One region of the Streptomyces sp. NPDC007896 genome, then DNA from elsewhere that is predicted to be linked to it. Evidence: riboswitches for the same ligand, from Rfam matches in the RefSeq annotation. Region 1 holds a riboswitch; each other region holds the start of a gene.
The links. Region 1 has a riboswitch for cobalamin ahead of ACFZDJ_RS00375 (cobalamin biosynthesis protein). Riboswitches for the same ligand answer to the same signal wherever they lie in the genome.
Positions count from the first base shown of each region.

Region 2: it holds a riboswitch for cobalamin, as region 1 does, so the genes downstream of both, ACFZDJ_RS37110 (ABC transporter substrate-binding protein) here and ACFZDJ_RS00375 (cobalamin biosynthesis protein) in region 1, are expected to answer to the same signal.
Region 3: it holds a riboswitch for cobalamin, as region 1 does, so the genes downstream of both, ACFZDJ_RS03460 (prenyltransferase/squalene oxidase repeat-containing protein) here and ACFZDJ_RS00375 (cobalamin biosynthesis protein) in region 1, are expected to answer to the same signal.
Region 4: it holds a riboswitch for cobalamin, as region 1 does, so the genes downstream of both, metE (5-methyltetrahydropteroyltriglutamate--homocysteine S-methyltransferase) here and ACFZDJ_RS00375 (cobalamin biosynthesis protein) in region 1, are expected to answer to the same signal.

Region 1 covers NZ_JBIBKX010000001.1:69,633-74,678, forward strand. The annotation lists gene ACFZDJ_RS00355 (class II aldolase/adducin family protein) at 1-333, opposite strand, end outside; gene ACFZDJ_RS00360 (GH25 family lysozyme) at 530-1,282, shown strand; gene ACFZDJ_RS00365 (inorganic phosphate transporter) at 1,495-2,739, shown strand; gene ACFZDJ_RS00370 (hypothetical protein) at 2,752-2,976, shown strand; cobalamin riboswitch at 3,088-3,230, shown strand; gene ACFZDJ_RS00375 (cobalamin biosynthesis protein) at 3,330-4,286, shown strand; gene ACFZDJ_RS00380 (cobyric acid synthase) at 4,283-5,046, shown strand, end outside.
Region 2 covers NZ_JBIBKX010000014.1:103,054-108,099, reverse strand. The annotation lists gene ACFZDJ_RS37115 (iron chelate uptake ABC transporter family permease subunit) at 1-925, opposite strand, end outside; gene ACFZDJ_RS37110 (ABC transporter substrate-binding protein) at 937-1,971, opposite strand; cobalamin riboswitch at 2,009-2,192, opposite strand; gene ACFZDJ_RS37105 (cytochrome P450) at 2,272-3,447, shown strand; gene ACFZDJ_RS37100 (acyltransferase family protein) at 3,448-4,476, opposite strand.
Region 3 covers NZ_JBIBKX010000001.1:752,220-757,265, reverse strand. The annotation lists gene ACFZDJ_RS03475 (ATP-binding cassette domain-containing protein) at 1-182, opposite strand, end outside; gene ACFZDJ_RS03470 (CbiQ family ECF transporter T component) at 179-1,294, opposite strand; gene ACFZDJ_RS03465 (SCO2322 family protein) at 1,310-2,011, opposite strand; gene ACFZDJ_RS03460 (prenyltransferase/squalene oxidase repeat-containing protein) at 2,008-3,243, opposite strand; cobalamin riboswitch at 3,355-3,484, opposite strand; gene ACFZDJ_RS03455 (M48 family metalloprotease) at 3,721-4,887, shown strand; gene ACFZDJ_RS03450 (SpoIIE family protein phosphatase) at 4,900-5,046, opposite strand, start outside.
Region 4 covers NZ_JBIBKX010000003.1:334,818-339,863, forward strand. The annotation lists gene ACFZDJ_RS12760 (GNAT family N-acetyltransferase) at 1-47, shown strand, start outside; gene metE (5-methyltetrahydropteroyltriglutamate--homocysteine S-methyltransferase) at 143-2,461, opposite strand; cobalamin riboswitch at 2,625-2,848, opposite strand; partial or broken gene ACFZDJ_RS12770 (3-hydroxyacyl-CoA dehydrogenase family protein) at 2,946-3,191, opposite strand; gene ACFZDJ_RS12775 (hypothetical protein) at 3,132-3,431, shown strand; gene rocD (ornithine--oxo-acid transaminase) at 3,579-4,829, opposite strand; gene ddaH (dimethylargininase) at 4,826-5,046, opposite strand, start outside.

The DNA of each region.
Region 1 (5,046 bases):
CCGCGCGTCCGTGGCGCGGTGGATCGCGAGGTGCATCGGCAGTTCGCTCGTCGCAGCGAGCGAACCGAGGACCTGCCGGCCCTCGAGGTCCACACCGACGGCGTCTTCGGGCCTCAGCCGGTCGTAGGGCACTCCCGTCGGTGTGACCAGGACCGTGTCGCCGACCCGGACGGAGAGGTTGCCCGACGTACCGACGACCAGACCGTCGGCCACCGTCCGGCGGGCCGTCGCGACGAGCTCGTCCCACGCGGCCGCCACTTCCCGCTCGCGCGCGCCCGGCGCGCTCTCCCCCACGTCCCGCACTTCCCGTGCGTCCCGCCGCTGCTCAGCCATGCGGTGATCCTGCCAGGCAGGGACGTCAACCCGCTGTCGGCGAGGGCACTTTAGGGCGGAAGACAAGCGTCCGTAAGGCTGCATAGCGGGACATATCACCCTGCTGGGGTGATTGGCTGGCGATCGACGGGCTTTCAACGATCTTCCAATAGCCTCTGGAGGATTTGTCACGCACGTCGCCATTCCGGGGGGAAACATGGCTCGTGACCACAAACCACTCCTTCGTCGTGCCCGCGTCCTCGCGGCGGCGGCCGCCGTGGCGGCGCTCACCGCCGCGGGGACCGTCCTCGCCGGGGCCCAAGTCGCCGCGGCGGCCAAACCCAAGGGCCACGACGTCTCCTCGCACCAGAAGAACGTCGACTGGCAGAGCGCGAAGGCGAAGGGCGCCCGGTTCGTCTATGTGAAGGCGACCGAGTCCCACACGTACCGCAATCCGTACTTCGCCCGGCAGTACGACGGGGCGCGCGACGCGGGGATCCTGCGCGGCGCCTACCACTTCGCGGTGCCGGACAAGTCGTCCGGCGCCACCCAGGCCGCGTACTTCGTTCGCAACGGCGGTGCCTGGCGCGCGGACGGCTGGACACTGCCGCCCGCACTCGACATGGAGTACAACCCGTACGACAAGAAGCACAAGTGCTACGGCCTGAGCAAGGCCAGGATCGTGAGCTGGATCCAGGCGTTCAGCGACGAACTCGAACGGGAGACCGGCCGCCGTCCGGTCATCTACACGACCACCCACTGGTGGAACACCTGCACCGGCGGCAGCGGCGCCTTCGCCGAGAACCACGCCCTGTGGCTCGCCCGCTACGACTCCGCGGACACGGGCGCGTTGCCGGCCGGCTGGTCGACGTGGACGTTCTGGCAGTACGACAACAGCGGCACGCTCCCGGGTGACCAGAATCTCTTCAACGGATCCATGACCCGGCTCAAGCAGTTCGCCACCGGCTAGAAGCCCTCGAACACCCCCCGCCGGAACCCGAAATTCCGCCTCCGTTCGAACATCTGGTAAGTCATCGGGCCGCCACTCCCGCACACTGGTCATCACAAGCGGAGGGGCGGTCCACCGTTTGAGACACCCCAGCGCCCGCCCCAGTTCATCTTCCGTTCACTCAGGTTGCCTACGGTCCACCTGCCACTGACGCCAAACAGAAGCCTGGGTAAATGGAACACATCACGCTCCTCCTCGGAATCGTGATCGTCACCGCTCTCGTGTTCGATTTCACGAACGGTTTCCACGACACTGCCAACGCGATGGCGACCACCATCTCGACCGGCGCTCTGAAGCCCAAGACGGCGGTGGCCATGTCCGCCGTGCTGAACCTGGTCGGCGCGTTCCTCTCCGTGGAGGTCGCCAAGACGATCTCCGGCGGGATCATCAACGAAGAGGGCATACGCGTCCAAGTGATCTTCGCGGCGCTCGTCGGCGCCATCCTCTGGAATCTGCTGACCTGGCTTCTGGGTCTGCCCTCCAGTTCCTCCCACGCACTGTTCGGCGGCCTGATCGGCGCCGCGGTCATGTCGGCCGGCTGGTCGTCGGTGAACGGCTCGACCGTCGTCACCAAGGTGCTGATCCCCGCGGTCGCCGCGCCCATCGTGGCCGGACTCGCCGCGATGCTGGCCACCCGGCTGACGTACCGGATCGGCAACCGCGCCGACGAGAAGGCGACCGCCAAGGGCTACCGCGCCGGCCAGATCGCCTCCGCCGGCCTGGTCTCCCTGGCGCACGGCACGAACGACGCCCAGAAGACGATGGGCATCATCACCCTCGCGCTGGTCACCGGCGGCGTCATCGCCCCGGGCTCGAACCCCCCGCTGTGGGTCATCGTCTCGGCCGGTACGGCCATCGCGCTCGGCACCTACCTGGGCGGCTGGCGCATCATCCGCACCATGGGCAAGGGCCTCACGGACCTCGCGCCGCCGCAGGGCTTCGCCGCCCAGACCAGCGCCGCGACGGCCATCCTGGCCTCCTCGCACATCGGCTTCTCCCTCTCCACCACCCAGGTCTGCTCCGGCGCCGTGATGGGCTCGGGCATCGGCCGCAAGGGCGGCGTGGTCCGCTGGTCGACCGCGACCCGGATGTTCGTCGCCTGGGGCCTGACCCTGCCGGCCGCCGGTCTGGCCGGCGCCTCCGCCGAGTTCCTGACCAAGCAGGGCACCTGGGGCATCGTCCTCACCGGCGCGCTGCTCGTCGCCGGCGCCGGCACCATCTGGAAGCTCTCCCGCCGCCAGCCGGTCACCGTCGACAACGTCAACGACGTCGACGCCGAGCCCGCGGGCGTCGTCACCGCCGCGATCGCCGCCGTCACCCCGCCGCCCGCGGGCCCCGTCACCGGCGACCTGTCCGGCGACCTGAAGACCACCATCCCGTCCCCGGACGCGGAGCCCACCCGCCCGGCCACGGTGTAAGGACAGAACAGCATGCACATCGACTGGGCAGCCCTCGGCTCCGTCTTCGGAGTCAGCCTCGTGACCACCGTCGGCCTTGTCGGCCTCTTCACCCTCGGCATCGTCGGCCTCTCCAAGCGCGAGTCCGCGTCCGCCCAGGGCGGCTCCGCGACCCTCGCGGTCACCGGCGCGTACGTCTGCTTCGCGGCGTGCGCCGCGGCGGTGGCGTACGGCATCTTCCTGATCGTCGGCAAGTAGCGCAAAACGGGCACCACTTCGCGTGGGGTGCGGGACGGATCACCGTCCCGCACCCCACCTGTATGTGGGCCTTCGCACACTCTCCCCGCGCAGGTCAACAGCAAGTTGACGGGTCTTCCAACCCGTGGTGGACTGCCGGAGCCAAGTACGGCGACAGAAGAGGAAGCCGGTGTGAATCCGGCGCGGTCCCGCCACTGTGACCGGGGAAGGAACTCCCCGGGAGCCAGGAACTCTCCCCGCCGGTCTCGTCGAACCAGGGCGTGGACACCCTGAGTGAGGACATAACGCCATGCGCGGCTGCCCAAGTGCCCTGCGAGCGACGGTTCCACCCGACCTGACGGTCGGCTGACCCCGTGCGTGCCGATCGCGTCTTCGCGTACGGCGCCGCCGCCGGACTCCTCGGTGACCTGCTGCTCGGCGATCCCCGCCGGGGGCATCCGGTCGCCGCGTTCGGGCGGAGCGCGGGCGCCGTGGAGCGGGTGCTGTGGCGGGACCACCGCGGGTGGGGCGCGCTGCAGACCGCCGTGTGTGTGGGCGGTGCCGCCGGACTCGCCGCCGTCGCTTCCCGTGCCGCACGCCCCTCACGTGCCGCGTCCCTCGCGCTGACGGCCGCCGCCACCTGGGCCGTCGTCGGGGGCACCACGCTCGGGCGGGAGGCCCGGGCGATCGGTGACGCCCTCGCGGACGGGGAGATCGAGACGGCCCGGGAGCGGCTGCCGCATCTGTGCGGGCGCGATCCCCAGGCCCTCGGCGCCGACGGCATCGCGCGCGCCGTCGTCGAGTCCGTCGCCGAGAACACCTCCGACGCCGTGGTGGGCGCCCTGGTGTGGGGGGCCGTGGGCGGAGTCCCGGGGCTCGTGGGCTTTCGGGCCGTCAACACCCTTGACGCGATGGTCGGTCACAGGTCGCCCAGGTACCGGCGGTACGGGTGGGCCTCGGCTCGGCTCGACGACGTCGCCGGGTGGCCGGGGGCTCGTCTCACCGCCGTGCTCGCAGCCCTCGCGGGTGACAGTCCCCGAGGGGCCCTGCGAGCCTGGCGCGCCGACGCCGTCAAGCATCCGAGCCCCAACGCCGGGCCCGTGGAGGCCTCGTTCGCGGGGGCGCTCGGGGTGCGTCTGGGCGGCACCCTCTCCTACGGCGGCCGCGTCGAGCACCGGCCCGAACTCAACGGCGCCGGGCGCGCCGTGCAGGTCGACGACATCGAACGGGCCGTACGGCTGTCACGGCGTGTCGGCTGGCTCGCCCTCGGCGTGAGTGCCGGCGGGCGGCTGCTCGTACAGAGGCTTCTCAGGAAGGGGCGTACGTCATGAGCGGCGGGCTGCTCGTCGCCGGAACCACCTCCGACGCGGGCAAGAGCGTCGTGACCGCCGGGATCTGCCGGTGGCTGGTGCGCCACGGCGTCAAGGTCGCGCCCTTCAAGGCGCAGAACATGTCCCTGAACTCGTTCGTGACGCGCGAGGGCGCCGAGATCGGGCGCGCCCAGGCCATGCAGGCGCAGGCCGCCCGGGTGGAGCCGACCGCGCTCATGAACCCCGTGCTGCTCAAGCCGGGCAGCGACCGGAGCAGTCAGGTCGTCCTCATGGGCAGGCCCGTGGGCGAGATGACCGCCCGTGGCTACCACGGCGGGCGGCAGGAAGCCCTCCTCACCACCGTGCTGGACTGCCTCGCCGAGTTGCGGGGCACGTATGACGCGGTGATCTGTGAGGGAGCCGGCAGTCCTGCCGAGATCAATCTGCGGCGGACCGACATCGTGAACATGGGGATCGCCCGCAATGCGCGGCTGCCCGTGCTCGTCGTCGGCGACATCGACCGAGGGGGTGTGTTCGCCTCGTTCTTCGGGACGGTCGCGCTGCTGTCGCGCGAGGACCAGGAGTTCGTCGCCGGGTTCCTCGTCAACAAGTTCAGAGGGGACGTCTCCCTGCTGGAGCCGGGGCTCGACATGCTCCACGGCCTCACCGGGCGGCGTACGTACGGCGTCCTGCCGTTCCGGCACGGCCTCGGCATCGACGAGGAGGACGGGCTGCGGGTGTCGCTGCGGGGAGCGGTCCGGGAGTCCCAAGTGACCTCCCC
Region 2 (5,046 bases), on a different contig from region 1:
CCTGCGGGTCGAGTGCGGTACGGGTCACGGTGTCGGCCCAGACCAGGAAGACCGCCCCGGCGAGCGCGGTCACCGGCAGCAGCCGGGCGTGTCCGGGGCCCCCGAGCGCGCGTGCGGCGTGCGGCAGGACGAGGCCGACGAAGCCGATCGCGCCGGCCACGCTGACGAGTGCGGCGGTCAGCAGCGCCGTGACGCACAGGAGCACCAGCCGGGTACGGGCCACGGAGACACCGAGGGAGGCCGCGGCTTCCGGCCCGAACGCGAAGGCGTCGAGTGTGCGCGCGTGTCCGAGGCAGACCAGCAGGACGATCGCGAGGACGGCCGCGCACAGCCATACGTCGGTCCAGTCCGCTCCGCCGAGTGAGCCCAGCAGCCAGAACAGGACACCGCGGGTGGTCTCGGCGTCGGCCGCCGTCATCACCACGAGGGAGGTGAGTGCGGAGAACAGCTGCATGGCGGCGACCCCGGCGAGCACCACCCGATCGGTCGTGCCGCCGACGGTGTGGCTGAGCAGCAGCACCAGGGCGAAGGAGCACAGCGCGCCCACGAAGGCGCCCCCGGAGACGGACAGCACTCCACCGTCGGCGCCCAGCACCACGACCACGACGGCCCCGGTCGAGGCCCCGGAGGAGACGCCGAGGACGAAGGGGTCGGCGAGCGGGTTGCGCAGCAGGGACTGCATGACCGCCCCGCACACCGCGAGCCCGGCGCCGCAGACCGCGGCGAGCAGGGTGCGCGGGAGCCGCAGGTTCCACACGATGCCGTCGCGGATCGGGGTCAGTTCCGGAGCTCTGCCCCCGAGGTGGGAGGCCACCGCGGACCAGACCTCCCCGACGCCTATGTCCGCGGGGCCGATGGTGATGGCCACCGCCACGGACGCGACGAGCACGGCGAGCCCGGCCGCCGTACGCACCACGGCGGTCATGGCGGCGGTGGTCACCCGGCGAGCCCGTACTCGCGCAGCGCCGCGGCCACCTTCTCGACACCTTCGACCGTGCGGATGGTCGGGTTCATCGCCTGCCCGCTGAGCAGCACGTACCGTTTGTTCTTCACCGCGTCCATGTTCTTGGTGGCCGGATTGGTCTCCAGGAACTCGATCTTCTTCGCGGCGGTCTCGGCGGTCTGCGACCTGCGGGTGAGGTCACCGATCACCAGGACGTCGGGATCGCGGTCGGCGACGGTCTCCCAGTTGATCTGGGGCCATTCCTGCTTCGTGTCGGCGAAGACGTTCTTCGCGCCGAGGGCGTTGGTGATGATGCCGGGCGCACCGCAGCAGCCCGCCATGTACGGGGCCTCCTGGTTGGCGAACCAGTAGAGGACCGTGGTGTCGGACGCGTCGATCCCGTCGGTGGCCTTCGCCACCCGTGCCTTGAGGTCCGCGACGAGCTTGGCGCCGCGCTCCTCGACGCCGAAGACCTCGGCCAGGTCGCCCACTTCGCCGTAGACCGCATCCATGGTCAGCGGCTCGGTGCGCACTCCGTCGCCGTCACCGCTGTTGTCCTTGCCCTCGCAGTCGGCGGGGGACAGGTAGGTGGGCACGCCCAGTTCCTCGAACTTCTCGCGCGGAGCCACACCGCCCTTGGCCAGTGTGGAGGCGAAGGAGGCGGCGACGAAGTCGGGTTCGGCGTCGAGGACCTTCTCGAAGGAAGGGGCGTCGTCCGCGAGTCGGGGCACCTTCCCGTTGGCCTTCGCCAAGCCCTTCATGACCGGGTCGGTCCAGGTGGCGGTGCCCACCATGCGGTCGGCGAGGCCGAGGGACAGCATGATCTCGGTGGTGCCCTGGTTCAGGGACACGGCCCGCTTCGGCGCGGAGGCGATCGCCACCTTCCGGCCGCAGTTGTCGAGCGACACCGCACCGGTGGATTTCGGCGACTTGCTTCCGTCGGCGGACGAGCCGCCGCCACAAGCGGTCAGCAACAGGGCTCCGGACAGGAGCAGGGCACAGCGGCGGGCTGGGCGCGCAACGGGCACGTGACATCCTCTGGCGTCGAGGGCCCAGTCGCGGGGCCCGTTCGTACGGTCCGCCAGCAGGTCTTCGGACTCGGGATCGTCCGGACGAGGCGCCTTCCCGGACTCCGGTCACGTACGACCGCCGTCCAGTGGCTTCGTGTTGCCCCGCCCGTCACCCTTACCGCTGCGCGTCAGCTCCGGATTCACACCGGATTCCCTTGACTGGCCTCGGCAAATTATCACGCCCCCATCGGCCTCGCCTTCAGCACGATTGTTAGCCTTGGCTGTGATCCAATTCCCCGTGCCCGGCCAGGGCTTGCGATGAGCGCCGTCGGCTCCTTCCCGCTCGGTGCCGCGACCACGCTCGCCGAACTCGCCGCGGATCCGCATCCGCGACTGGCCCGGCTCCGTGCGCATGAGCCCGTTTCCTGGCTGCCCGAGCTGGACGGCTGGCTGGTGACCCGTCGCGATCTCGCGCTGAACGTGATGCGGGACCCCGTGACCTTCACCGTCGACGACCCCCGGTTCTCCACCGCGCAGGTCGTCGGCCCGAGCATGCTGTCCCTGGACGGAGACGAGCACGCCCGCCACCGGGAGCCCTTCTCCGCTCCCTTCCGCCCCAGGGAAGTACGCGACGGCTTCGCCTCGTTCATCGAGCGGGAGACCGACCGGCTCATCACCGCGCTGGAACCGGCGGGCGCCGTCGAACTGCGACGTGCCTTCGCCGGCCCGCTCGCCGTCGCCGTCGTGACCGAGGCGCTCGGGCTGGTCGGCACCACCGCGGACACGGTGCTCTCCTGGTACGACTCCATCGTGCGGTCGGTCTCGGACATCACCGCCGGACACGAGGCGGCACCCGCGGGCGCCGAGGCGTACGCGCGGCTACGGGCCGCTGTCGAAGCCACCGTCGCCGGCCGGGGCGCGACTTCGCTCCTGGGCGCCGCCGCCGAGCGGCTGGCGCTGCCAGAAGTGGCGTCCAACGCCGCGGTGCTGATGTTCGGAGGGATAGAGACCACCGAGGCGATGATCACCAACGCGCTGCTGCACCTGCTGCGACACCCCGGCCAACTCGCCCTTGTCCGCGATGACGTCGACCTGCTGGACGGCGCGATCGAGGAATCGCTGCGCCTCGAACCCGGAGCGGCGGTCGTGGACCGGTACGCCACCCGTGACACCGTCCTCGGCCAGGCAACGATCCGCCGGGGTGAACTGGTCACCGTCTCCCTGGCGGGCGCCAACCGCGACCCGGCCGTCTTCCCCGATCCCGATCGGTTCGACGTCCGCCGCGAGAACGCGCGTCTCCAGCTGGCCTTCGCACACGGCCCGCACTACTGCCTCGCCGCGCACCTCGCCCGACTGGAGACCCGTATCGCCCTTCAGCGCCTGCTCGAACGCCTCCCCGCCCTGCGCCTCGACCCGGCCCACCCGACCACTCCGCACGGGCTGGTCTTCCGTAAGCCGTCCACCCTGCATGTCCTGTGGGACGGCCCCGCCTGATCAGCGTGACACCAGGGTGCGTCGCAGGGATCTCATGAAGGGCCGCAGAAGCCATCGCCGGGCGGGTACCTCGACGTACTCGTGGAGGAGCCAGGCGAGTGCCAGGGACACCGCGAAGGCGGTGAGCGCACCGATCGGCGACGGCTTGAACAGGTGCTGCCCCGCGCGCAGCACGAGCAGGTGGACCATGTAGAAGGCGAAGGAGAGTTCACCCAGTCGGACGAGGGCCGGATGTCGCCACAAGCTGGGCAGGCCGCGTACGTCGGCGAGGGCGGCCGCGGGGATCAGACAGGTGAAACCGACCAAGGTGCAGGCGACGCAGGCGTACGATCCGCCGACCTGGGAGACCAGGAAGTAGCCGATGATCGTCAGGGCCACCGACGCCTCCAGGCCGGGGCCGCGCCAGCGGCCGAGGAGTACGAGGCGGGCCACGGCGACTCCGAGGACGAACTCCGGCAGCCGGGCGGCGGGGAAGGAGTACAGGGTGCGGCCGACACCCAGGTGCAGGTCCGCCCGGGTCAGGATGAGCACGGTCAGGACGCTCGCGCCGGCGAGCGCGGTCGCGGTGAGGGCCCCGGCGTACCGCAGCAACAGGGCGAACGCGGGGAAGGTCGCGTAGAAGAACGCCTCGCACGCGAGGGACCAGCTGACGGGGTCGAGTGTCTGCCACCACGGGTGCCACCAGGAGTGGACGAGAAGCAGATTCGCCGCGCTGCCAGCCGGCTTGCCCATGCCCATGACGAACACCGCGATACAGGCCGTGACCAGGTGGACGGGGTAGAGGCGGGCGAAGCGGCGGCGCCAGAAGGCCGTGGGGCGGTCGTCGGACCGGGCGGACCAGGCGAGGACGAAGCCAGAGAGCAGAAAGAAGAAGGAGACCCCGGTGGAGCCCGCCCCGAAGCCCCAGTCGGCGAAGTGACGGGCCTGCCCGTTGAAGTAGCCCAGGTTGCGGGTGTGCAGGCAGAAGACGAGAAGGGCCGCCACCCAGCGCAGACCGGTGAGGGAGGGCAGCGGACCGGGATGGGTCACCTCGCGGCGGTGAGTCTTCGATCGGACCGGCGATTCGGATTGCTCCGGCTCGGCGAAGGAAGACTTGCTCACGATGGGACCGCCTGTGTTGGTCAAGGAGAGGTGCTCGCTGGGGGACTGGAGTGTTGAACTGGGCATGTTTGGGGTGGTTGTCGTCGACGCGTCTTCCCCGAGGAGCCGGTAAGTATGCGTGTCGAATTACCGTTCGATCTGGTGATGGGTGTCTGCCGCTGCAATGCCGTGTCAAGGTGTGAACGCCTGGTCGGACGCTGGGTCACCCTCTATCTGACGGTGGACGGGACACCTTCGGGCCACGGGATGGCCGATGGACTGTGACACGCGCGGGGACCCGCGTCGCGTTCGGAGCGCCGGGAACCAGGGCCACTGGACGGGGTGCGGTACGACGGCCACCGCGGCGCACGCACGCGCACGCAACGCCACCCGCAGTCCGTAGGAGCGGCCGAGCGGGCCGCGGGTACGGCGCGTTCCGGGGTGGTCCCGCAGCGGGACGGGCGCCGGCCCGGGGGGCGGCGCTCAGCAGCGCCACCAGGAACTACGGGCTCGCGGCGG
Region 3 (5,046 bases), 680 kb from region 1:
AGGGTGCCGCCCGTGAAGTGCGGCACGAGACCGGAGACCGCGCCGAGCACGGTCGACTTGCCGACGCCGGAGGGCCCCACGAGCAGCACGAGTTCACCCTCCGGGACCTCGAAGTCCACGCCCTGGACGGTGGGTTCGACGGCTCCGTCGTACGTCACGGAGACATCCTCGAAGCGGATCATGAGGGGTCCTTGGGGGTGGAGGGTTCCCGTGAGGGGGGTGTCGGGGCCACGAAGGCGGGGAGCAGGCCGAGCATGATCGCCGCCGCGGGCCAGAGGGGCAGGGCCGGGGCGGTCAGCGGGAGGACGCCGGGGCTCAGGGCCGCGGCGTCGTACGTGGCGGAGACGATCAGTCCGGCGGCGACCGCGACTCCGGAGCCCGCCACCAGCCAGGCCCTTACGCCCCACACGTCCGGGCAGTAGCGCGTACGGACCGAGCGGCGCCCGCCCAGCCACAGCCCGCCGAGCGCCGCGGCCACTCCGGCGAGCAGCACGGGCAGGCCGTAGGTGCCGCCCTCGGCGGTCAGCACTCCGTACGTGCCCGCGCAGACGCCGAGCAGACCGCCCAGCGTCAAGGCGGTGGTCGTACGGCGGACGGCGGGCGGTACCTCGGCGGTGCGGCCGTAGCCGCGGGCGTCCATCGCCGCCGCGAGGGCGACCGAACGCTCCAACGCGCCCTCCAGGACCGGGAGTCCGACGTGCAGCAGGCCGCGCAGCCCACGGTCGGGGCGGCCGCGCAGACGGCGGGCGGCGCGCAGTCGCCGGCCGTCCGCGATCAGGTTCGGCGCGAACGTCAGCGCGACGACCACCGCGACGCCCGCCTCGTACAGGGCGCCCGGGAGTGACTTCAGCAGCCGTGCCGGGTTCGCGAGGGCGTTCGCCGCGCCGACGCAGATGAGGAGCGTGGCCAGTTTCAGGCCGTCGTACAGCGCGAACAGCAGGCCCTCGGCGGTGACCCGGCCGCCGATACGGATGCCCTGGGCCCAGTGGGGGAGGGGGAGTTCGGGGAGGGTGACGAGGAGGTGGGTGCCGGGGATGGGGGAGCCGAGGAAGACAGCGAACGCCAGCCGGATTCCGAGGACGGCGATACCGAGTCTGACGAACGCGGTGTAGGAGCGGGCCCAGGGGGCGTCGGTCCGGCGGGCGGCCACCACATAGCCGGCCACGGCTATGAGGAGGGCGAGCAGGAGGGGGTTGGTGGTGCGGGAGGCGGCGGTTCCCAGGCCCAGGGCCCAGATCCACCAGGCTCCTGGGGGGAGGGCGTTGGAACGGTGTGCCTTCGGCGCGCGTGTCATCGTCGGTCGCCGTACTCAGGGCCGGCGGCGGCGGGTCTGCCAGACCGCCGCCCCGCCGAGCGCGGCGACCGCGACGACTCCCGCGAGCAGGCCCAGCGACGGGCCGTGCCGGTCCGGCTCGGACTTGGCGTCGGCCTTGGCGTTGTCCTTGGCGTTGTCCTTGGCGTTGTCCTTGGCGTTGGCTTTCGAGGTGGCGGAAGGCGCAGTGTGTGACGTCGCGACCTGGTCGCCGCAGCCCGTTCCGGGGTAGCCCGCGATGGCGCACAGGAGGGCGTTGGTGTCGTACCGGAGGGGCTTGGCGACCGTCGCGAGCGCCTCGGCCGTGGTCGCGTCGGCGGGGACGCGGGCACAGACCGTCCGCGGAGCGGGCGGCGTCTCGCCGCCCGGGGCGTCCGCGGTCGTGCCGGAGTCGATGACGAGGGCCACCCGCTTGTGGCCCGCCTGGGCGGGCGTCTTCGCGCAGATGGACGCGAAGTCGGCGTCGCCGCGCGGCTTGGAGGCGTCCTGCGAGTCCGCGCTCACCGCGAATCGGAAGCCCTGTACGTCGCCGTCGGACGGCCGCGCGGTCGACGGGCCCTGCGTCGCGTACGTCCACTTCCCGCCGGTCAGGTCCCAGAACGACCAGTAGCGGTAGCCGACGGCCTGGGCCTGTCCCGCGCCGCCGAGTACGAGCAGGAGCAGGGACAGGACCAGTGCGCACGTCCGACGGCGGCTCACGGCTGCTGCTTCTTGTTCCGGGCGCTGATCAGGAAGCCGATGCCGATGCCGCCGACGAGACCGACGCCGATGATCCACCAGACGCTGACGCCGCTGTCGTCCTTCTTCTTCGCGGCTTCCGCGGCGGACGCGGAGGCCGTGGGCTCGGCCGGGAGGGACGCGGGCGCGGGGCCGGTGGCGTTGAGCTGCTTGACGAGGTCCCGGCCGCCGAAGTCGCGCGGGTCGAACGTCGCCGCGTCGGCGGCGAGGACGAGCTGCGCGTACGCGGCGGGTCCGCTCTGCTCGGCCCACTGCGCGGAGTGGGCCTCCAGCCAGCGCATCGCGTCGGCCGCCTTGTCGCCGTGCCCGGCGGTCGCGAGCGCGACGACCGCGTCCGCCGTGTTGCCGTAGTCGGGCTGGTTCTTGGCGCCGGGCATCACCGACGTGAGGTGCTGGTCCTTGGCGAGTGCCTTGACGAGGTACGCGGCGCCGTTCCGGGCCGTCTGTTCGGCGCTGGTGGCGGCCTTGCAGGAGAGGGGGTCGGCCACGGGCTTCAGGGGCTCACCGGCGAGGCCCTTGCCCAGGGCTCCGACCACGGCCGCCGCCGTCGCGTCCGCGTTGGCCGCGAGCTTGCCCTTCTTGTCCGGCTGGTAGGCGAACGCGCCCCCGTCGGCCCCGCCGCACGGGATCGACAGCTTCGAGAGTGCGTCGTACGGCGACTTGCCGCCCTTGGAGACATCGTTCGGCTTCTTGCCCACCGCCGCCAGCGCCCCGATCACCACGGACGTGGAGTTCGCGTCGCTCGCGCCGCCCGCGGTGTAGCCCCAGCCGCCGTCCTTGTTCTGTACGGACTCCAACCATGCGACGGCCTTGCCCGTCTCGCCGCCGTGGCCGCCGAGCGCGGCGAGGGCCTGCACGGCCGCCGAGGTGCTGTTGGTGTCGACCATCGTCTTGGCGTCGCACTTCGCCGACGCGTCGGCGCGGTACGCCGCGAACGCCCCGTTCGCGCACTGCTGCCCGGCCAGCCAGTCGACGGCCTTCGCCGCGGGCTTCACACCGACGGTGTGCTGGGCGAGCAGCGCGAGGGACTGCCGCCAGACACCGTCGTAGGTGGGGTCGGTGGTGCCGTAGAGGCCGGAGGGTATCGCCGGGGCAGGCGAAGGCGAGGCGCCTTCGGCCACGGCGGCCGGGGCCAGGGCCGTACCGATCACTACGGTGGCGGCCAGTACCGCGGCGCTGCGGCGAACAATCATGACTCTCCCTGCGGAAGCCGGGCAGCACCGGGCGCAGGCTTGGCCCCGAGCGGCTCCGGCCCCGTATCCCTCGACGGTGCCGGCCACCGACGGGCTGCCGGTGGCACGAGCCGGTCACGTCCCGGACGAGGCGATCCGGCTTGCCACGTTTGTGGGTGGCTCACGGTTGCGGGTCAGCGCCGGAATTGCACCGGCTTCTCCGCGTACGGGTGTGATGACGACCTGCTTACTGTACCGGCCCGTAGGAATCGCCTGAGGAGTGGCTGCGAGCGCCGACTCGCGGGCCTATGCTGCGCTCTCGATGTGCTCTGTTCGAACACGTCGACATTCGCCGGTCCCTGGGGGGAACCGGGGTCCAGGGGGGACACGAAGATGCGCGGCACTGTGGACGAGAAAGCTCAGTCGTGCCCGGAATGCAGCACTGAGGTGCGCACCGACCCGCGGTTCACGGCGTGGTGTGCGGCCTGCGGATGGAATGTGGATCCCGGCGAGCCGGAAGAGAGATCGGGGCGGCTGGAGGGACTGCGGCGGTCGCTGGCCCGACAGCACGGGGAGGCACTGCTGGCCGAGGTGTCGGCCGACGGCGATCCGCGTCCGCGCCGCGATACGGCCGCTGTCCTGGCGTACGCCGTCGCGCTGGCCATCCACGGCGCCACGATCGCCCTGCTCGGAACGGGGATCCTGCTGGTGATACTCGGCTGGGGCACCGCTCTGCCGGTGGTCGGAGTGATCCTTCTGCTGCTGGCCTGGCTCCTTCGGCCCCGCTTCGGACGGCTGCCGGACGACGCGCCCGTGCTGCACCGGGCCGAGGCGCCCCAGCTGTTCGCCCTGGTCGACGAGATCGCCTCCGTCGTCGGTACGACCGGGGTCCACGCCATCGCCCTGACGACCGACGTCAACGCGAGCGTGACCACCTACGGAGTGCGCCGACGTCGCCTGCTGACCATCGGGCTCGGACTCTGGGAGATCACCACCCCGCAACAGCGGATCGCGCTGCTCGGACACGAACTCGGTCACTACGCCAACGGGGACACCCGGCAGGGACTGGTCATCGCCAACGCGCTCCAGTCCCTCGCCACATGGCGCTACCTGATGCGCCCGATCTCTCACCCCACCGTCCCCGAGATGGCGCTCAACGTGCTCTATCTGCTGCCCTACGGAGCCGCCCAGGGCCTGCTGATGCTGCTCGACCAGCTGACGATGCGCGCGAAGCAGCGCGCCGAGTACCTGGCCGACGCCGCCGCGGCCCGGGCCGGTTCCAGCGAAGCCGCCGTGGCACTCATGGACCGCCTCCTCGTGACCGACTCGGCGGAGACCCTGCTGCTCCGCATGTCCAACGTCGGCCAGGTGATCCGGGCCCAGGACGCGGAGCGTCGCGAGCCGTGGCGCGATCTGTGGGACCAGTTGGCCGCTCACGTGGACTCGATCCCCGAGCACGAGTACGAGCGCCAGCGCCGCGTCGGAATCCTGCGCGGACACAGCGTCGACTCCACCCACCCACCGACGCACCTGCGCCGGGCCTGCCTGCTCGCCAGGCCCGCCGTGGCCGCCGCGGTGGTCACGGACGACGAACGACAGCACGCCCTCGACACCGAACTGGCCCCGTCCCGAGCCCGCCTCGCCCGCCACGTACTCGCCCGGTAGTAGTTCCGTCGGTCACGGCACGGGTGCCGGAATCGTTGCCTCCGTGGGCTGGCACAGGACCAGGGCGAGATCGTCGGCGAGGGCGGTGCCGGTGTGGGCGAGCAGGCGGGCGTGCAGGGACCGCAGAGCCTCGTCGGGGAGCGGCTCGCGCAGGGCGAG
Region 4 (5,046 bases), on a different contig from region 1:
TCGGCTTCACCGACCACCCCGACCCCGCGCTGTACTGGCGGCCGTGAGCCAACGGCTCCATGGGGACGCGGGGCTTGTGGTGTGGTGGGTCACCGGCGGGCCGGGAAGCGCTGGGCGCGCTCTCCCGGCCCGCCGTACGGGCTCAGGACGCGGACAGCTCCGTGCGGACCGTCCGGGCCGCGGTGACCAGGTTCTCCAGCGAGGCGCGGGTCTCGGGCCAGGCGCGGGTCTTCAGGCCGCAGTCGGGGTTGACCCACAGCCGCTCGGCGGGGATGGCCTCAAGTCCCTTGCGCAGCAGCGCCGCCGCCTCCTCCGCGCCGGGTACGCGTGGGGAGTGGATGTCGTACACGCCGGGTCCGGCCTCGCGCGGGTAGCGGTGTTCGGCGAGTTCGCGGGCGACCTGCATGTGGGAGCGGGCGGCCTCGAGGCTGATGACGTCGGCGTCGAGATCGTCGATGGCCTGGACGATGTCGCCGAACTCGGCGTAGCACATGTGGGTGTGGATCTGGGTGTCCGGCCGTACGCCCGCGGTGGTGAGGCGGAACGCCTCGGTGGCCCACGCCAGATACTCCGGACGGTCGCCGGCGCGCAGTGGCAGGGTCTCGCGCAGCGCGGGTTCGTCCACCTGGATGACCGAAGTCCCGGCCGCCTCAAGGTCGTTCACCTCGTCGCGCAGGGCGAGGGCGACCTGTCGGGCGGTGTCGGCGAGGGGCTGGTCATCGCGGACGAAGGACCAGGCGAGCATGGTGACAGGGCCGGTGAGCATGCCCTTGACCGGCTTGCTGGTGAGGGACTGGGCGTACGTCGTCCAGCGCACGGTCATCGGTTCCGGGCGGGAGATGTCGCCGGCCAGGATCGGCGGGCGTACGTAACGGGTGCCGTAGGACTGGACCCAGCCGTGCTGTGTGGCGAGGTAGCCGGTGAGCTGTTCGGCGAAGTACTGGACCATGTCGTTGCGTTCGGCCTCGCCGTGCACGAGGACGTCGAGGCCGGTCTTCTCCTGGAAGGAGATCACTTCGCCGATCTCGACCCTGATGCGCTCCTCGTACCCGGCGCTGTCGATCCGTCCCGCGCGCACGTTGGCCCGCGCGGTGCGCAGTTCGGTGGTCTGGGGGAAGGAGCCGATGGTGGTGGTCGGCAGCAGGGGCAGACGCAGGTGGGCGCGCTGGGCGGCGGCCCGTTCGGGGTAGGGCTGGGCGCGGCGGGCGTCGGTGTCCGTGACGGCGGTGGTGCGGGCGCGTACCGCCGGGTCGTGGGTGAGCGCCGAGCCGGCGCGGGAGGCCAGGTCGGCCCGGTTGGCGGCGAGTTCGGCCGCGATGGTGTCGGTGCCGCCCCCGAGGCCCTTGGCGAGGGTGACGATCTCGGCGGTCTTCTGGCGGGCGAACGCGAGCCAGCGCAGGATCTGCGGCTCGATGGCGCGTTCGGCGGTGGCGTCGAGCGGGACGTGCAGCAGCGAGCAGGAGGCGGCCACGTCGACCCGGTCGGCGAGTCCGAGCAGGGTGCCGAGGGTGGTGAGGGACTTCTCCAGGTCGTCGACCCAGATGTTGCGCCCGTTGACGACACCGGCGACCAGGCGCTTGCCGGGCAGGCCGCCCACGGCGGCGAGCGCGTCCAGGTTGGCGGCAGCGGCCTCGGTGAAATCGAGCGCCAGACCCTCCACCGGAGCCTTGGCGAGCACGGGCAGCGCGTCACCGAGCCGGTCGAAGTACGAGGCGGCCAACAGCTTCGGTCGCTCGGCGAGCCCTCCCAGGTCGCGGTAGGCGCGTGCGGCGGCGTTCAGCTCGGCGGGCGTACGGTCCTGGACCAGGGCCGGTTCGTCGAGCTGCACCCACTCGGCGCCGGCCGTGCGCAGGTCGGCGAGGACTTCGGCGTACACGGGCAGCAGCCGGTCGAGGAGCGTCAGCGGGTCGAAGTCCGCGGCGACGCCCGGCGCGGGCTTGGCGAGCAGCAGGTAGGTGACGGGGCCGACGAGAACGGGGCGGGCGGTGAGGCCGAGGGCGAGGGCCTGGCCCAACTCGGCGACCTGCTTGGTGGAGTCGGCCGTGAAGACGGTGTCCGGACCCAACTCGGGCACCAGGTAGTGGTAGTTGGTGTCGAACCACTTCGTCATCTCCAGCGGTGCCGCGTCCTGGGTGCCGCGCGCCATCGCGAAGTAGCCGTCCAGCGCGTCGGCCTCGACGGCGGCGCGATGGCGTTCGGGGATCGCGCCGACCATGACGCTGGTGTCCAGGACGTGGTCGTAGTACGAGAAGTCGCCGGTGGGTACCTCGTGGATGCCGGTCTCGGCCAGCTGCCGCCAGTTGGTGCGGCGCAGTTCGGTGGCGGTGGCCCGGAGGGCATCGGCGTCGACGCGGCCCTTCCAGTAGCCCTCGATCGCCTTCTTCAGCTCCCGGTTCTGTCCCTGGCGGGGGTAGCCGTACACGGTGGCCCGTGCTGCCGCGGCTGCGGACTTCGCTGTCACGGAAATCTCCTTCGCGAGATATCTCCCTGGGATCCCGGGACGGGACGAGGGCGCGAAGGGGTGACGAACCGGACGGAAACGACCTCACGCGGCACAGCGCGGTCGTCCGCCCGATATGTACGCCGACCCGCCCACGAGGTCACCGGGATGTCCGCGCACGAGGGGTCGGGCGCGGGCAACGGGCAGGTCTTCGGACTCGCGGGCACGTCCTCCGTACGGAGGACACCTAATAGCCGTCGCTTCCCAGGTCCTGTTCACCGGACCCAGTGCGTATGACGGCGGTCGTTCCCACTCACCGCTGCGGGGCAGTCCCGGATTCCCACCGGGTTCCCTCTTGCGACGCATCCCGCCTGGCGGACGGGGCGAACCAGTTGCACAGACCAGCCTATGGGGCGCTCACCCGGCGCGGCGGATCAGGTCCGGCATTCGGACGGTGAGCTGGGACACGCGGTCAGGGCCCCTCGGCCCGGTCGCGCCAGGATGCTCACTCCTGGCCGTACACGTGGAAACCGCGGCCGGTCTTGCGGCCCAGCAGCCCTGCCTCCACCATCCGCTGGAGCAGCGGGGGCGGCGCGTAGAGGGGTTCCTTGAACTCGTCGTACAGGGACTCCGCGATCGAGGCGACGGTGTCAAGGCCGATCAGGTCGGCCGGCTTCAGCGGGCCCATGGGGTGGACGCAGCCCAGTTCCCTACCCGTGTCGAACTCGCCGCCGAACTCGGCGACCCGAACGAACTGCGCCGCCTCGCGGACGCGGACAACCCCACCGCAACCGTCGAGCTCATCCAACTCGCCGCAGAGCAAGGCGACCTCGAAGAACTGCGCCGCCTATCGGGCAGCGGCAATGTCACGGCCACCGACCAGCTGATCGAACTCGCCACGGAGCAGGACAACATGGACGAGCTGCGACGCCTCGCCGAGCAGGGCAACACGACCGCGGCCGAGCAACTCGCAGAGCCCGCCGCCGAGTGATCGCCTGTCTGCACTCCTCAACAGGTCGATGGCAGAGCGGCGCGGGCGCCTGCCCCGGTGTTCCGGGGCAGGCGCCCGTCGGTGGTGCGGCCGGGCGAGGGGAGCGCGGCGTGCCCACCAAGGCGTCGGCGGCTGCCGGCGCCGGTGTCAGACCCCCTGTGTCAGCACCTTCTCCAAGGCGCCCAGGGCGGACTGGAGTTCCTCGCCGGTGATGGTCAGCGGCGGGGCCAGTCGGATCGTCGATCCGTGGGTGTCCTTGACCAGAACTCCCTCGCGCATCAGGCCCTCGCTGATCTCGCGCCCGGTGCCGATGGCCGGGTCGATGTCGACGCCCGCCCACAGCCCCCGAGAGCGGAAGCCCTCCACGCCCCGGCCCACGAGCGCCGTCAGACCGCCCCGCAGGACCACGCCCAACTCGGCCGCCCTGCTCTGGTATTCGCCGGTCTCCAGGAGTCCGACGACCGCGGAGCCGACCGCCGCGGCCAGCGGATTGCCGCCGAAGGTCGAGCCGTGCTCACCGGGCCGCAGCACCCCGAGCACGTCCCGGCGGCCGACCACCGCCGACACCGGCACGATGCCGCCGCCGAGCGCCTTGCCCAGGAGGAGCAGGTCGGGGACGACCTCCTCGTGTTCCACGGCGAGCGTGGTGCCCGTGCGGCCCAGGCCCGACTGGATCTCGTCCGCGATGAACAGACAGCCGGCGCGCCGGGTCAGCTCGCGGACACCGGTCAGGTAACCGTCGTCCGGGATGACGACGCCTGCCTCGCCCTGGATGGGCTCGATCAGCACGGCCGCGGTCGTCTCGTCGACGGCCGCTTCCAGCGCGGCGAGGTCGTTGTACGGGACGACACGGAAGCCAGGGGTGAAGGGGCCGAATCCGGCGCGGGCCGTCTCGTCCGTCGAGAAGCTCACGATCGTCGTCGTACGGCCGTGGAAGTTGTCCGCGGCCACCACGATCGTCGCCCGGTCCGGTGCGACGCCCTTCACCTCGTACGCCCACTTGCGGGCCACCTTGATGGCGCTCTCCACCGCCTCCGCGCCCGTGTTCATGGGCAGGACCATGTCCTGGCCGGTCAACTCGGCCAGCGACTCGGCGAACTGGGCCAGCCGGTCGTTGTGGAAGGCGCGCGAGGTGAGCGTCAGCCGGTCCAGCTGACGGTGGGCCGCGTCGATCAGCACCGGGTTGCGGTGGCCGAAGTTGAGGGCCGAGTAGCCCGCCAGCATGTCGAGGTAGCGGCGCCCCTCGACGTCCTCGACCCAGGTGCCCTCGGCGTGGGCGACGACCACGGGAAGCGGGTGGTAGTTGTGCGCGAGGACGGGCTCCTCGGCGCGGATCAGGTCGGCGGAGGAGCGCGGACCGGCGGCGGAGGACGCGAGCGTACGGGCGGGAGCGGTCATGAGCGGATCTCCTGGGTGCAGCACTTGATGCCACCGCCGGCCTTGTGGAACTCGGAGAGGTCGACGGGGACGGGGACGTAGCCGTGGCGGGCGAGCCGGTCGGCGAGGGCCTCGGCGCGCGGCGCGATGAACACGTGGCGGCCGTCGGAGACGGAGTTCAGGCCGAAGGTGAACGCGTCCTCACGGGTCGCGAGCACCGCGTCCGGGAAGAGCCGGG